DNA from 3 places in the Clostridium lapidicellarium genome. Region 3 is predicted to be linked to each of the others. Evidence: riboswitches for the same ligand, from Rfam matches in the RefSeq annotation. Region 3 holds a riboswitch; each other region holds the start of a gene.

Region 1 (4,178 bases), on a different contig from region 3:
GCAAAATAATTGCTTCCTCTCCTCCAGTCTTTAAAGTCAGTTTATCCTGAAGCTTGGCATCCTCGCCATATAGAAATACTACTCCTGAGGTATCCCCCCACTCTGACTCATCTTCAGGCTTAAAGTTTGTCCCCCGAGTATCCACTACAAGATTTATATCTCCACTAAAACAATTTACTCCAAAGCTTGCTACAGAACTAGGAGTTTTTATATACTTCAATGAGGTACAGTCTTTAAATACCTCATCCCAAACATTCAACAATCCATCATCCAAATTAACTTCTTTAATGCCTGTACAACCATTAAATGCATTACTTTTTATATCAGTAACTCCTTTCGGAATAGTTATGGAAGTCAAACCAGTACAATTTTCAAAAATTCCAGTAGGGATAATACCTATGTTATCTGGTAAAGAAATTGACTCCAGCGTGGCACATCCCAGAAAAGCAGAACGTGATGTAGAAAAATAATTATAATAAATCCCAGTGCAACCGCTGAAGTCTAATTTCTTAGGTACTGTCCAGTCAAAATATTTTTTATTAAATCCTTTACTAGTAATAGCTGTATTATTTGATAAATTTATACCGGACACTCCAGTTAAATATTTCATAATTGGCATATCCTCATCTTTAATATCAAGATCTGACAGGTCAATATCTCCTGTAATAGATGCAAGGTCAGATGTAGTTAAATCTCCCGTATAGCCGCTGCCTTTATTGGCCGCTTCTGTCAATTTGGTTTTTAACTTTGCATTATTTATGGCGACAGCTTCTTCTCCACTATCTTCAGTATTCTGCTCACTCACCACAGGTGTATTGGAATTAAGGCTTTCTGCATAGACAGTATTAAGCCTTCCTGTGTCTGCTGCGACAAATGATACGGAACATACTGCAGATATACACAGCAGCATCTCGATTTTCTTCCTCAGCATTTCAATCTCCCCTCCTTAAAATTCAATTTACAACATAAAATCCACAATTAAGATTGCCTATAACAGCAAAAATACCTCACGCTGTGGGAGGTATTTTATAATTATAAAAATAAAAAATGGAGAACTCAGAGAGTTCTCCATTTTTACTTAAATGTAACTGTTTACCCAAAAAATATAAAGGCAAACAGTCTAGCAATCTATGTAATGTCTTCCCCTCCGAAAGAATTGACAAAATACCAGGCAGGCCTTCTGGCTTGGATTCATTTTACTCCCCCGTCTTCCCGGATATATAATCCAGTGACATATTGGGGTTTCATCTTCCATACAGCAACGGTGGGCTGCAGTGGCTACGATTCCACTTTTCCTTTTAACTGTCAAATATAGCAGCACCTGATATAATATATTAAATTTTCATAAATTATTTAATTCTCTAATTTTTAGTATAAAATATAAATTTACCAAAGTCAACATTATTTTCATTTTATTTTAACAATTTATTCTTGATCTTACATAAAACTTATATGACATTGGCTGTATGCTTACTGCATATAGTTAACTATAAAATCACAAATTAATATACAAAATAATATCTCATAAAAAATAGATTGACCCACGAGGATCAATCTATTTTATAGCCAGTTATTTGTTTTAACTACAGACCAGAAACCGCCATATTAGCTCCAGTTGATGCAGGTGATAACCCCTTAATTGCTTCATCAACCTGATCTTGTGTAGCCTGCAGTGTCTGTAATGTTGTTAATGCTGCTTTATAGTTTTCATCATTTTTGTTTTCATAATTAGCCATATCTCTTATAAGATCTGATTTACTTACTCTTTCAAAGAGTGGTGCAACATATACTGAAGTATCCCAGTTGTAGTAACCATCATCAGTAACTTCAGTTGGTAAATATGCTGAATTTGCTATTCCAAGATCTGCACCCATTGCTGCCGAGAACTCCCAACGTATTACAGCATTATCTGGAACATTGGATAAAGCAGTTGCTGCAGTATAATAAGTTCCATTACTACCATAAGTTTGCGAATCATTTACTGTAAATGTCCAACCAGATACTCCGTCACATTCTTTTTCTCTAAGCCAGCCTGTATCAGTTATAATTGGCTGATGTAATATATCATTTTTAAAAATAACACCCTTTGTTACAGTATCAAGCTTATCATAAAATTTAGATGGATAATTAGCTTGAAAATCAGCCTGATTATCTGAATTATCCTGGAATGCTTTTATATACGCATATTGACCCGTAGTTGCATCTATACCAATATTGGGATCAGCCTGTTTCGTTGCATCTAGTATAGTTTTAGAATCATCCAGTGTAACCTTTACCGGTTTTATAAGTGGGGATTCTCCCAAAACATTCTTCTCCACGTCCACGTAAACTGTTTTCTCAGAAGCTGCCGCCGCCTGCGCATTGTTTGTAAAAGAAGGTGCTACAACTACCCCAAGTGCCATTACCAGTACGCTTAGAACAAATGCAAATGCTTTATTTTTCAAAATTTTAAACATCAACTAAGATCTCCTTTCAATTATTTTTCTACCCCTAAACTCCATGTTAAATAGAAAGTGACCTGTTATCATATACCTTATATAACATCACCCCCTTAAAATATAAAAATCACAGTCCTCTTTTCCTGAAAGTGATTTTGAGGCTGTGATTCAAATATAAACTATTAAAAAGGCATGTCCATTTATGCAAAATTATAAATCCTAAGCTTGTCCCCTTATTGCCTTTAGCTCATAATCACTTTTTCATGGAAAGTTATTTATGAAATATCCAGGTTAAGATTTCTGACTTATGGCTTTTTCAAGTATGTCTCCGGTTTATTCAAATTTATCTGAAAATTTTGGAGGTATTACTTTGAAATTTCCCATTTACAGCGGCCCGACCGCCCAGGTTTCTCACCTGGTTTCCCTTTTATAACCCGCTTTGGCAGGTTACCTGAATAAAAAAACACATCTGTTAAAAATAAAAGACCCTCTTTCGAAGGTCCGCACATATCAAAATCAATATATTTTCCACCTGACATTTAAATGAAAACATATCCGATATACGTCTTTCCTTCCAAAAGAACTGAACATATCACCAAACAGGTAGGTATACTGGCTTGGAATCATCTTACTCTCCGACCTTCCCAAAGAACTCTGTCTTCAGTGGCACTCCTGGATTTCATCTTCCCTACAGTAGTGGAGGCTGCAGTGGTTTTTGACCACTTTCCCTATTGATTCTTAAAAAGCCTGTCTGATAAGTTATTATTTTATCAATTTCATAATATATCAACTTATGTTATTTGTCAACATATATTCAATATATTTTATAATATATAATTATATTCAAACATTTACATATTAATCCTTATACCTTTATTCTCTAATGATTCTTATTCAAAAACTGTATTTGCTGATAATTACTTTTTTACATTTTCCATCTTTACCTAATTTTAGATCTGGAATTAAATTAAATACATATACTACATGTAAGAAATTTTTATTGGCAGTAAGCCTATTTATTGTATCCAACTGGTAATTTAATTCAAAATCAAATTAAAAAAACAAGGGCTAACAGCCGCCAAAGCTTTTAACCCTTTATTTATATATTTCAAATCAAAACCATTAAAAATATCTCTCTAGATCCTTAATTTTCTCTAAATCAAATATATCCGTTGCAATAGATTCAATCTTCTCCTTTGAAAGTTTTCTTATCTTTTCTTCATAATTCTCCGGCAGCCCATTAAATTTTTTTCTCAGCTGTTTAATAAGTAGATCTGCCTTCCCCTCTTCTCTGCCTTCTTTCCTGCCTTCCTCTTTTCCCTTTTGTGTATAGTATATTTTCCTTATTTCATCCACAGACATCTTAGATACACCTTCCTGTGATTTCTTGAATTCTTCATATTTATCTTCAAAACAATTCTGGAAAAACAAGCTCTACTATTTCAGCTTCAAAAGCCTCCAATATAGTTTTCCATGCTGCATCAAAATCGTATATCCTTGTCAAAATTTTCACGCCCTTGTCCCTTAGTATTAACCAACTCCTTATTATTTATTTTATCAGAATATCCCGTAATAAGCCATTAAAAATTAAAAAATAAGGGTTAGAAGACCTGGCAGTTTTCAGCTGAAAGCTGTCAGGTCTTCTAACCCTTTACGCAAAAATCAAACTGCTGGAAATATTCCTACGGGTACTACCCCATGTAAGGCAGAATCAATTTCACCATGTTTTCTATTAGATCC
Region 2 (4,178 bases), on a different contig from region 3:
AGAAATGGTCTGTAATAAGGATGGCTGCAATTTTCTATTATGACTCTAGCCTTTTCTTTTGGAGACAACCCTCTTAAATCGGCTACACCCTGTTCTGTAACTATTACATCTACATCATGTTCCGAATGATCACAATGAGGTACCATTGGAACTATAGAGGATATTTCACCATTTTTAGCAACTGATTCCGTCGTGAATATGGATATATAGGAACTCCTCGTAAAATCTCCTGAACCGCCTATTCCGTTCATCATTCTGGAACCCATTATCTGACTTGAATTTACATTGCCATATATGTCAGCTTCTATGGCCGTATTCATAGCTATTACCCCGAGTCTTCTGATTACTTCAGGATTATTGCTTATCTCTTCAGGTCTCAATATGAGTTTCTTTCTGTACTCATCGATTTTGTCATAAAATTTTTTCTGTCCCTCTTCAGAGAAAGAAACAGATGTAGCAGAAGCCACTGAAATCTTGCCTTCATCCATCAAATTGAACACTGAATCCTGTGCAACTTCAGTATATATCTCCAAATTATTAAATCTGGATTCTTTCAACCCTGCAAGTACTGCATTTGCAACAGAGCCAACTCCTGACTGGAGCGGCAGCAAATTTTCGGGAAGTCTTCCCTGCTTAACTTCATTTTCAAGAAAATCTATTAAATTTCCAGCCATTTTTCTGCTTGTTTCACTTATTGGTGCCACTTTTCTAATATTATCTTTTATATCACTGAAAACTATACATTTTATCTTATCGGGATCGACTTCTATATAATCCGTACCTATTCGGTCTGCCACGTGAGTTATAGGTATGGGCTGTCTATAAGGCGGTTTCTCAGGGATATATATATCATGTGTCCCTATAAGCGAAGTTGGCTGAGTTTCATTTATCTCCACAATCACAATATCTGCATCTTTAACGTATGTAGGTGAATTTCCCACAGATGTAGTTGGTATTATATAACCTTCTTCAGTTATACCTACGGCTTCAACTATGGCCACGTCGATTTTACCCATAAATCCATAGTCTACCATTTGAGGTGACATGCTGAGGTGGGCGTCTACATAATCTATTTTACCTGCATTGATAGCATTTCTTACATCCTTGTGCGTCTGATATGGAAACCTTTTTTTGATTGCCCCAACTCTGGCTAGTTCTCCATCCAGCTCATCACCTACAGAGGCACCTGTGTACAAATTGATTTTAATTTTCTCGCCATTTTTTATCCTCTTTGCCAGTGCCATAGGTACCGACTTAGGATAACCTGAAAACGTAAAACCGCTGGTCCCGACAGTCATACCGTCCTTGATAAGTTCAGCAGCATCATTAGGTGTACCTATACGTTTTAGAAGCTCTTTATTTTTTATCCTATCCGTAATCATACTATCCCCTTCTCTATTAAATAATTAACATAATTATATTATTTATTAAATTTTTTAATTTATACTCTATGTCCTCCCTTCCTTTTTGATCTGGATATGTATAATAGAAAAACAAAAAACGGCCCAAGTACATTGAAGAATATACTCACGCCGTTACTTTCATTACTTTCATATAAAGGTCTTACCCTTATATCGTAATAAAATGGCTTTTTTATTTTTATTTTTTATTTACATCTTTTACTCAATATTATTTTATACCTTTCGTGGCAATTTATCAATACCGCTATAAAAGATTTTTTTGCCATTCCAAAATAATTATCTTCTATATCCGATACAATTTCCTTGATATTATTCAAATTCTTCCCTATCAATAATTCTTTAGCATATTTTTTCGCAGTATCAGTCACAAAAGAGCATTCCATGTCCTGTATTTCACCAGAATACCTGTTCACAATGATCCCTATGACAATTTCATTGTAAATTTCGGCTGCTGTTATCCCCTTCGGAAGTTTTGCATACCCAGTAATAAATACATTATCTTTTTTCAAAAAACATACCCTCCCCCCAAATATATACTGCTATAAAACTCAATTTAATGAATTTAAAGCATAACATCTCTTCCTTTCCCCGAAGGAATCAACATATATATATTAGGCAGGCTTCCTGGCTCAGATTCATCTTACTCCTTGGTCTTCCCAGATTTATATATCCAGTGACATAATAAAGTTTCATCCTCCATACAGTAGCGTGGACTGCAGTATTTGACTTTTCCTTTTACTTATTCTTAAATAACACCTAATTTAGATATTCAATTTTAGTGGTTCTCTATATTCTCTCTATCTCAAATTTATCATTATCGTAGTCTACTCTTATTTTACAGCCTTCATAAATGTCACCTTTAATTATCTTCTTGGCAATAGATGTTTCAAGCACATTTTCCATATATCTCTTTAAAGGTCTGGCTCCATAAACCGGATCATACCCTTCTCTTGCTATAACGTCTTTAGCTCTATCGGTTATTTCTATATAGATATTCTTATCCTTTAACCTGTTTTCTATATCCTTCAAAAATATATCTATTATGGATTTAATCTCCACGGTGTTCAATGGTTTGAACATTATAATATCGTCAAGCCTGTTTAAGAATTCTGGTTTAAACTTCAATTTCATGTCATTCATCACTTTATTTTTTATATCTTCGTCTATTCCCGCAGAACTCTTGTTCTCAAGCAAATAGCTGCTCCCTATATTGGAGGTCATGATTATAATGCAATTTTTAAAATCAACTACCTTGCCTTGATTATCCGTAAGTCTTCCATCGTCAAGTATCTGTAGAAATATATTAAAGACGTCGCTGTGTGCCTTCTCTATTTCATCAAACAATATTACACTATAAGGCTTTCTCCTGACTGCCTCTGTAAGCTGACCTCCCTCCTCATAGCCAACATATCCCGGAGGAGCTCCTATAAGTCTGGAAACGGAATACTTTTCCATATACTCCGACATGTCTATTCTAATCATATTATCCTCACTATCAAATAAAGCTCTGGCAAGAGTTTTGGCTAGTTCAGTCTTTCCCACTCCTGTAGGACCTAAAAATATAAATGAACCTATGGGCCTCTTTGGATCCTTCATTCCCGATCTTGCCCTTATAACAGCATCAGAAACAGCCTTGACAGCTTCCTTTTGTCCTATGACTCTTTTTGAAAGTTCATCTTCCAGGTTAATAAGTTTTTGCCTTTCTCCCTCCACTAATCTAGACACCGGAATTCCCGTCCATTTAGATACGATCTGAGATATTTCCTGTTCCGTAACTTCTTCCTTCAACATGGCAGTCTCATTGTTTTCCTTTATTGTATTTTCTTCTTTCTCTATTTTTCTCTCCAATTTAGGTATAGTTCCATATTTCAATTCCGCAACTCTATTCAAATCATATTCTCTCTTTGCCTTTTCAATCTGACCCCTTGCTTCATCCAGCTGTTTCTTCAAATCCCTGACACCGGTTATATTTGACTTTTCCTTTTCATATTTGGCTGTAAGTTCATTGTCTTTATCCTTCAAATCATTTAGTTCTTTTTCCACTGTCCTGAGTCTTTCTACAGAAGCTTTATCTTTTTCCTTGGACAGCGCTTTCTTTTCAATTTTCAACTGAAATAATTTTCTTCTGACATCATCCATTTCAGTAGGTACGCTGTCAATCTCCGTCCTTATCATAGCACATGCCTCGTCGATCAAATCTATGGCTTTATCCGGAAGATATCTGTCAGTTATATATCTGCTGGAAAGCTTTGCCGCTGCCACTATGGCAGAATCATGAATTCTTATGCCGTGGTATATTTCAAATTTTTCTTTAAGGCCTCTCAATATAGAAATGGAATCTTCAACACTGGGTTCATCTATAACCACCGGCTGGAATCTTCTCTCAAGTGCTTTGTCCTTTTCTATATATTTTCTATATTCATCAAAAGTAGTGGCTCCTATACAGTGAAGTTCTCCCCTTGCAAGCATTGGCTTTATAATATTTCCCGCATCCATAGATCCTTCCGTCTTTCCGGCCCCAACTATATTGTGAATTTCATCTATGAAGAGTATTATTTTTCCTTCACTCTTTTCCACTTCTTTTAAAACAGCTTTTAACCTTTCCTCAAACTCACCTCTAAATTTAGCCCCGGCAATTAAGGAACCCATATCCAGGGAAAATATTACCTTGTTTTTCAGTCCTTCAGGTATATCTCCTCTTATGATCCTCTCCGCCAGTCCTTCCACTATGGCAGTTTTCCCCACTCCCGGCTCTCC
Region 3 (4,178 bases):
AAGAGTCATGAGCAGTTGAAATGGGAAAGCATAGAAAGAACCAATACTACCAATACAGTTGTCATAATAGGAAAAATGGTTCCATCTAACAGATATATACTCATAAAGCAATATAGACCTGCCATAGACAACTACATTATTGGATTTCCTGCAGGACTTGTGGAAAAGGGCAGTTTGCCTGAGAATGCACTGAGAGAATTAAAAGAGGAAACAGGTTATACGGGGAGGGTCAAATCTGTAGGTATTTCCCTATATTCCAATGCTGCCCTGCTTACAGACAGGATAAGAGTGGTAAAAGTTGAAATAGATGAAAATCTGGAGGAAAATAAGAACCCCAAACAGAATTTAGAAGCAGCAGAGGATATAGAGGTAATTGCACTGAAGAAAGAGGAGCTGAAACATTTTTTCCTGAAGGAACAGGCAAATGGAACTGCTATAGCCATGGGACCGTGGTATGTTTTCTTTGGAATGGAAGGTATATAGCACAGATCACAGGCCGTTTGAAATATACTTGTGGTTATGATATATTTTTATCATGAGTAAACTATAATCTGAAATTGCAGGTGTAATTATGAAGGATTGGCTTTTAAAAAAGGATAATTATATTCCGCCAAAGGACAAGGATAAATTTATAGATAAAAGCATTTTTTCTATATTACATCTTTTGTCCCTTATTAAAAGAAACAACAGAAGTGAAAACAGCCTTTTATACAGTTTGAATCCCATAGTAAAACTATTTTTTACTATTTTATGTATAATATTTTTGTCTTTATCCAAGAGCTTTTATTATGTACTTTTGGTGGATGTATATTTTTTGCTTATATTGAGTCTCTTGGATATAGGGGAGATAAAAAAAATATTGATTGTGAGTGCAGCTGTACCGATGTTTACTGTTGTAATGCTCATACCTTCTATGGTTATGGGTAATGTAAGAAACAGTGTTTTGCTCATATTAAAGATAGCTGGGACTATAATTTCTATAAACACCCTATCTTATACTACCAAATGGCATGACATGATAAGGGCCTTAAAAAAGTTTTTCATACCGGATATTTTTATTTTGGTTTTTGACATAACTTTAAGGTATATTTTTATTTTGGGAGAGTTTGCTTTGGACATGTTTTATTCTCTTAAACTCAGATCCGTGGGAAAGAATAATCACAAATATTCTTCCATTTCAAAACTTATGGGAGGTCTGTTTTTAAAATCCAAGGAAATGGGGGATGAAATGTATTCTGCCATGGAATGCAGGGGATTTACGGGAGAATATGTATCTCATAGTAAATTCAAATTTAAATTTGCAGATTTTCTATATTCGGCGGCTGGGATTTTTATAATAGGTATGTATTTTTACATAACTGGAATGAGGTTGATATGATAGAGCTTAAAAATGTATTTTTTAAATATAAGGATGAAGAAGTTTTAAAAAATATAAATCTCAAAATAGGACAGGGAGATTCTATAGCACTTATAGGTGCCAACGGCAGTGGAAAATCAACTCTTTTAAAACTGTTAAATGGCATAATATTCCCTTCGAGCGGAGACTATTATTTTAATAATGTACTGATATCCAAAGATAAATTGGAACAAAGTGATTTTTCCAAAAAGTTTCATAAGAAAATGGGATTCGTGTTCCAAAATTCCGATGCACAGCTTTTTTGTTCAAATGTATATGAAGAGGTGGCCTTTGGTCCGAGACAAATGGGAATGGATGAGGCTGAAGTGGAAAAAAGAGTGAATGATTGTTTGAATCTTCTGAATGTAAAGGATCTGGAAAATAAGGAACCTTACAATATAAGTGGAGGGGAAAAAAAGAGAGTCGCCATAGCCTCTGTACTCGCTCTTAATCCAGAGGTACTGGTTTTAGACGAACCCATGAGCGGAATAGATCCCAAGGGTAAAAAGTTTTTAAATGATCTGTTTAAAAAATTGAACGGGGTTGGAAAAACTATAATATGTTCTACCCACGATTTTGAATATGTGAAGGGACTTTTCAGACGTGTATTGGTGTTTTCGGAAGATCATCGCATAATAAGAGACGATGCTTACAGCAGGGTGATACAGGACAATGATTTTTTGATAAAATGTAATATTAAATGACTAAATTGGTTGACATAAAAAGTGTAGTATAATAAACTTAAAGTTATAATTGAATAGTTATAGGTTAAAAGGGAATGCGGTTAGATTCCGCAGCAGCCCCCGCTACTGTATTTGATTGTGAGTTATGGATCATAAGCCAGAAAACCTGCCTAACAAATTGTTTTTGCTTTCGGAGGGAAAGAAACTTTTATTACGTTTAAATTTTTAGTGTAAACTGGATTTTTATGTTAAAAGCGATGAGCTCTAAAGCTCGTCGCTTTTGTTCTTAAAACAGTATTAGAGGAGTGGTTATGGTGACGAAAATTATGATTCAAGGTACGGGTTCTTCTGTAGGTAAAAGTATAATTGTTTCTGCCCTTTGCAGGATATTTAAACAGGATGGATATTCAGTATGTCCATTTAAATCTCAAAATATGTCGTTGAATTCCTATATAACTTTGGATGGAAAAGAGATGGGCCGTGCCCAAGTGCTTCAGGCCTATGCTGCAGGACTGCAGCCGGAAGCGTATATGAATCCGATACTATTAAAGCCTACTTCGGATAAAAAGTGCCAGATAATAGTAAACGGTAAAGTATATGGAAACAGCACAGCTATGGAATACCATAATATGAAGCTGGAGTTTAGGGACATGCTTAGAGATCACTTTAAAAAGTTGGAAGAAAATTTTGATATAATAGTGATGGAAGGTGCAGGAAGTCCTGCGGAGATAAATTTAAGGGATAGGGACATCGTGAATATGGGTATGGCTGAAATAGCAGATGCTCCCGTTCTTTTGGCCGGTGATATAGACAAGGGAGGAGTATTTGCCTCTCTTGCAGGTACAATGCTGTTTTTTAATGAAGAAGAGAAGAGAAGAGTTAAGGGAACAATAATAAATAAGTTTAGGGGAGACATAGATATATTAAAACCTGGGCTCAAAATGCTTGAAGATGTTATCAAAGTACCCTGCCTGGGAGTTATACCTCATTTTAACCTGGCACTGGAAGATGAAGATGCGGCGGTGCAATTCAACAAAAAAGTTACGGCACCTATAGATATAGCTGTAGTAAAACTGCCACATATTTCTAATTTTACAGATTTGGATGCCCTTAAAAGTGAAGATGATGTTTCTGTGAGATTCATAACTTCTGTGGAGGAATTTGGGAATCCGGATTTGCTTATAATTCCCGGAAGTAAAAATACCATAGAAGATTTAATTAAAATCAGGAAATGCGGTCTTGAATCCTGCATTAAAAAATACAGCAAAACTGGAATTGTAATAGGAGTATGTGGCGGCTATCAAATGCTCGGCAAAACCATAAGTGATCCCTATAAGACGGAAACTGACGTCGGGGGGGCGGATGGAATAGGTCTTCTGGATATAGAAACTGTGTTTGACAGGGAAAAAGTCACTACTAGAGTAAAGGCCGTAAGTGATATGGATTTCCCGTTTATAGATAAAAATGGATCTTTGGAAAAAAAGAAATTGAATGTGTATGGATATGAAATTCATATGGGAATATGCAAATATGGCATAAACGCCGGGCCGCTGTTTGAATTTACAGAGAAAAACAGAAAAAAAGTTCATATGAAAGATGGAGCTGTGAATACAGCCCAAAATGTTTTTGGAACTTATATACACGGTGTTTTTGACGCCGTTGATTTTAGAGAATATATTTTAAACAGAATAAGACAGAACAAAGGACTGAGCTATAAAAAATCCAAAATATATGAAAACCTCAGAGAGGGCGAAATAGAGAAACTTGCCCATATAGTACGAAGAAGTCTTGATATAGATAAAATATATGCTATTATGGGCATCAAATGATAGATATGCTTAGCAAATACCAGAAGGAGGGATTAATTTGCCTTTTTCCCTTGTATATATAAATATTATAGATCTCCTTGCAGCAGTTGTACTGGACTGGATATTTGGAGACCCGGGTTGGTTCCCGCATCCTGTCATATATATAGGAAAACTTATATCCTGCTTAGAAAAGAAAGGAAGAAAAATTTGTAAAACAAATGGCAGTTTAAAAGCTTTTGGAGGGTTGATAGTTTTAACAGTAGGAGCTGTAAGTTTTATTGCACCGTTTGT

The links. A riboswitch is a leader RNA that binds a small molecule or an ion and turns the genes downstream of it on or off. The one in region 3 is predicted to bind cobalamin.
Region 1: it holds a riboswitch for cobalamin, as region 3 does, so the genes downstream of both, AB8S09_RS02790 (hypothetical protein) here and AB8S09_RS08510 (cobyric acid synthase) in region 3, are expected to answer to the same signal.
Region 2: it holds a riboswitch for cobalamin, as region 3 does, so the genes downstream of both, AB8S09_RS12420 (DUF3870 domain-containing protein) here and AB8S09_RS08510 (cobyric acid synthase) in region 3, are expected to answer to the same signal.

What each region holds. Positions count from the first base shown of each region.
Region 1 covers NZ_JBGFFE010000002.1:163,824-168,001, forward strand. Annotated here, with positions in the region: gene AB8S09_RS02785 (leucine-rich repeat domain-containing protein) at 1-931, opposite strand, end outside; cobalamin riboswitch at 1,154-1,340, opposite strand; gene AB8S09_RS02790 (hypothetical protein) at 1,584-2,402, opposite strand; cobalamin riboswitch at 2,711-2,908, opposite strand; cobalamin riboswitch at 3,024-3,204, opposite strand; gene AB8S09_RS02795 (DUF4351 domain-containing protein) at 3,561-3,869, opposite strand; gene AB8S09_RS02800 (helix-turn-helix domain-containing protein) at 4,130-4,178, opposite strand, start outside.
Region 2 covers NZ_JBGFFE010000021.1:43,880-48,057, reverse strand. Annotated here, with positions in the region: gene scpC (succinyl-CoA:acetate CoA-transferase ScpC) at 1-1,382, opposite strand, end outside; gene AB8S09_RS12420 (DUF3870 domain-containing protein) at 1,607-1,930, opposite strand; cobalamin riboswitch at 2,019-2,196, opposite strand; gene clpB (ATP-dependent chaperone ClpB) at 2,208-4,178, opposite strand, start outside.
Region 3 covers NZ_JBGFFE010000010.1:45,026-49,203, reverse strand. Annotated here, with positions in the region: gene AB8S09_RS08525 (NUDIX domain-containing protein) at 1-483, shown strand, start outside; gene AB8S09_RS08520 (energy-coupling factor transporter transmembrane component T family protein) at 572-1,378, shown strand; gene AB8S09_RS08515 (energy-coupling factor ABC transporter ATP-binding protein) at 1,375-2,100, shown strand; cobalamin riboswitch at 2,125-2,267, shown strand; gene AB8S09_RS08510 (cobyric acid synthase) at 2,394-3,908, shown strand; gene cbiB (adenosylcobinamide-phosphate synthase CbiB) at 3,973-4,178, shown strand, end outside.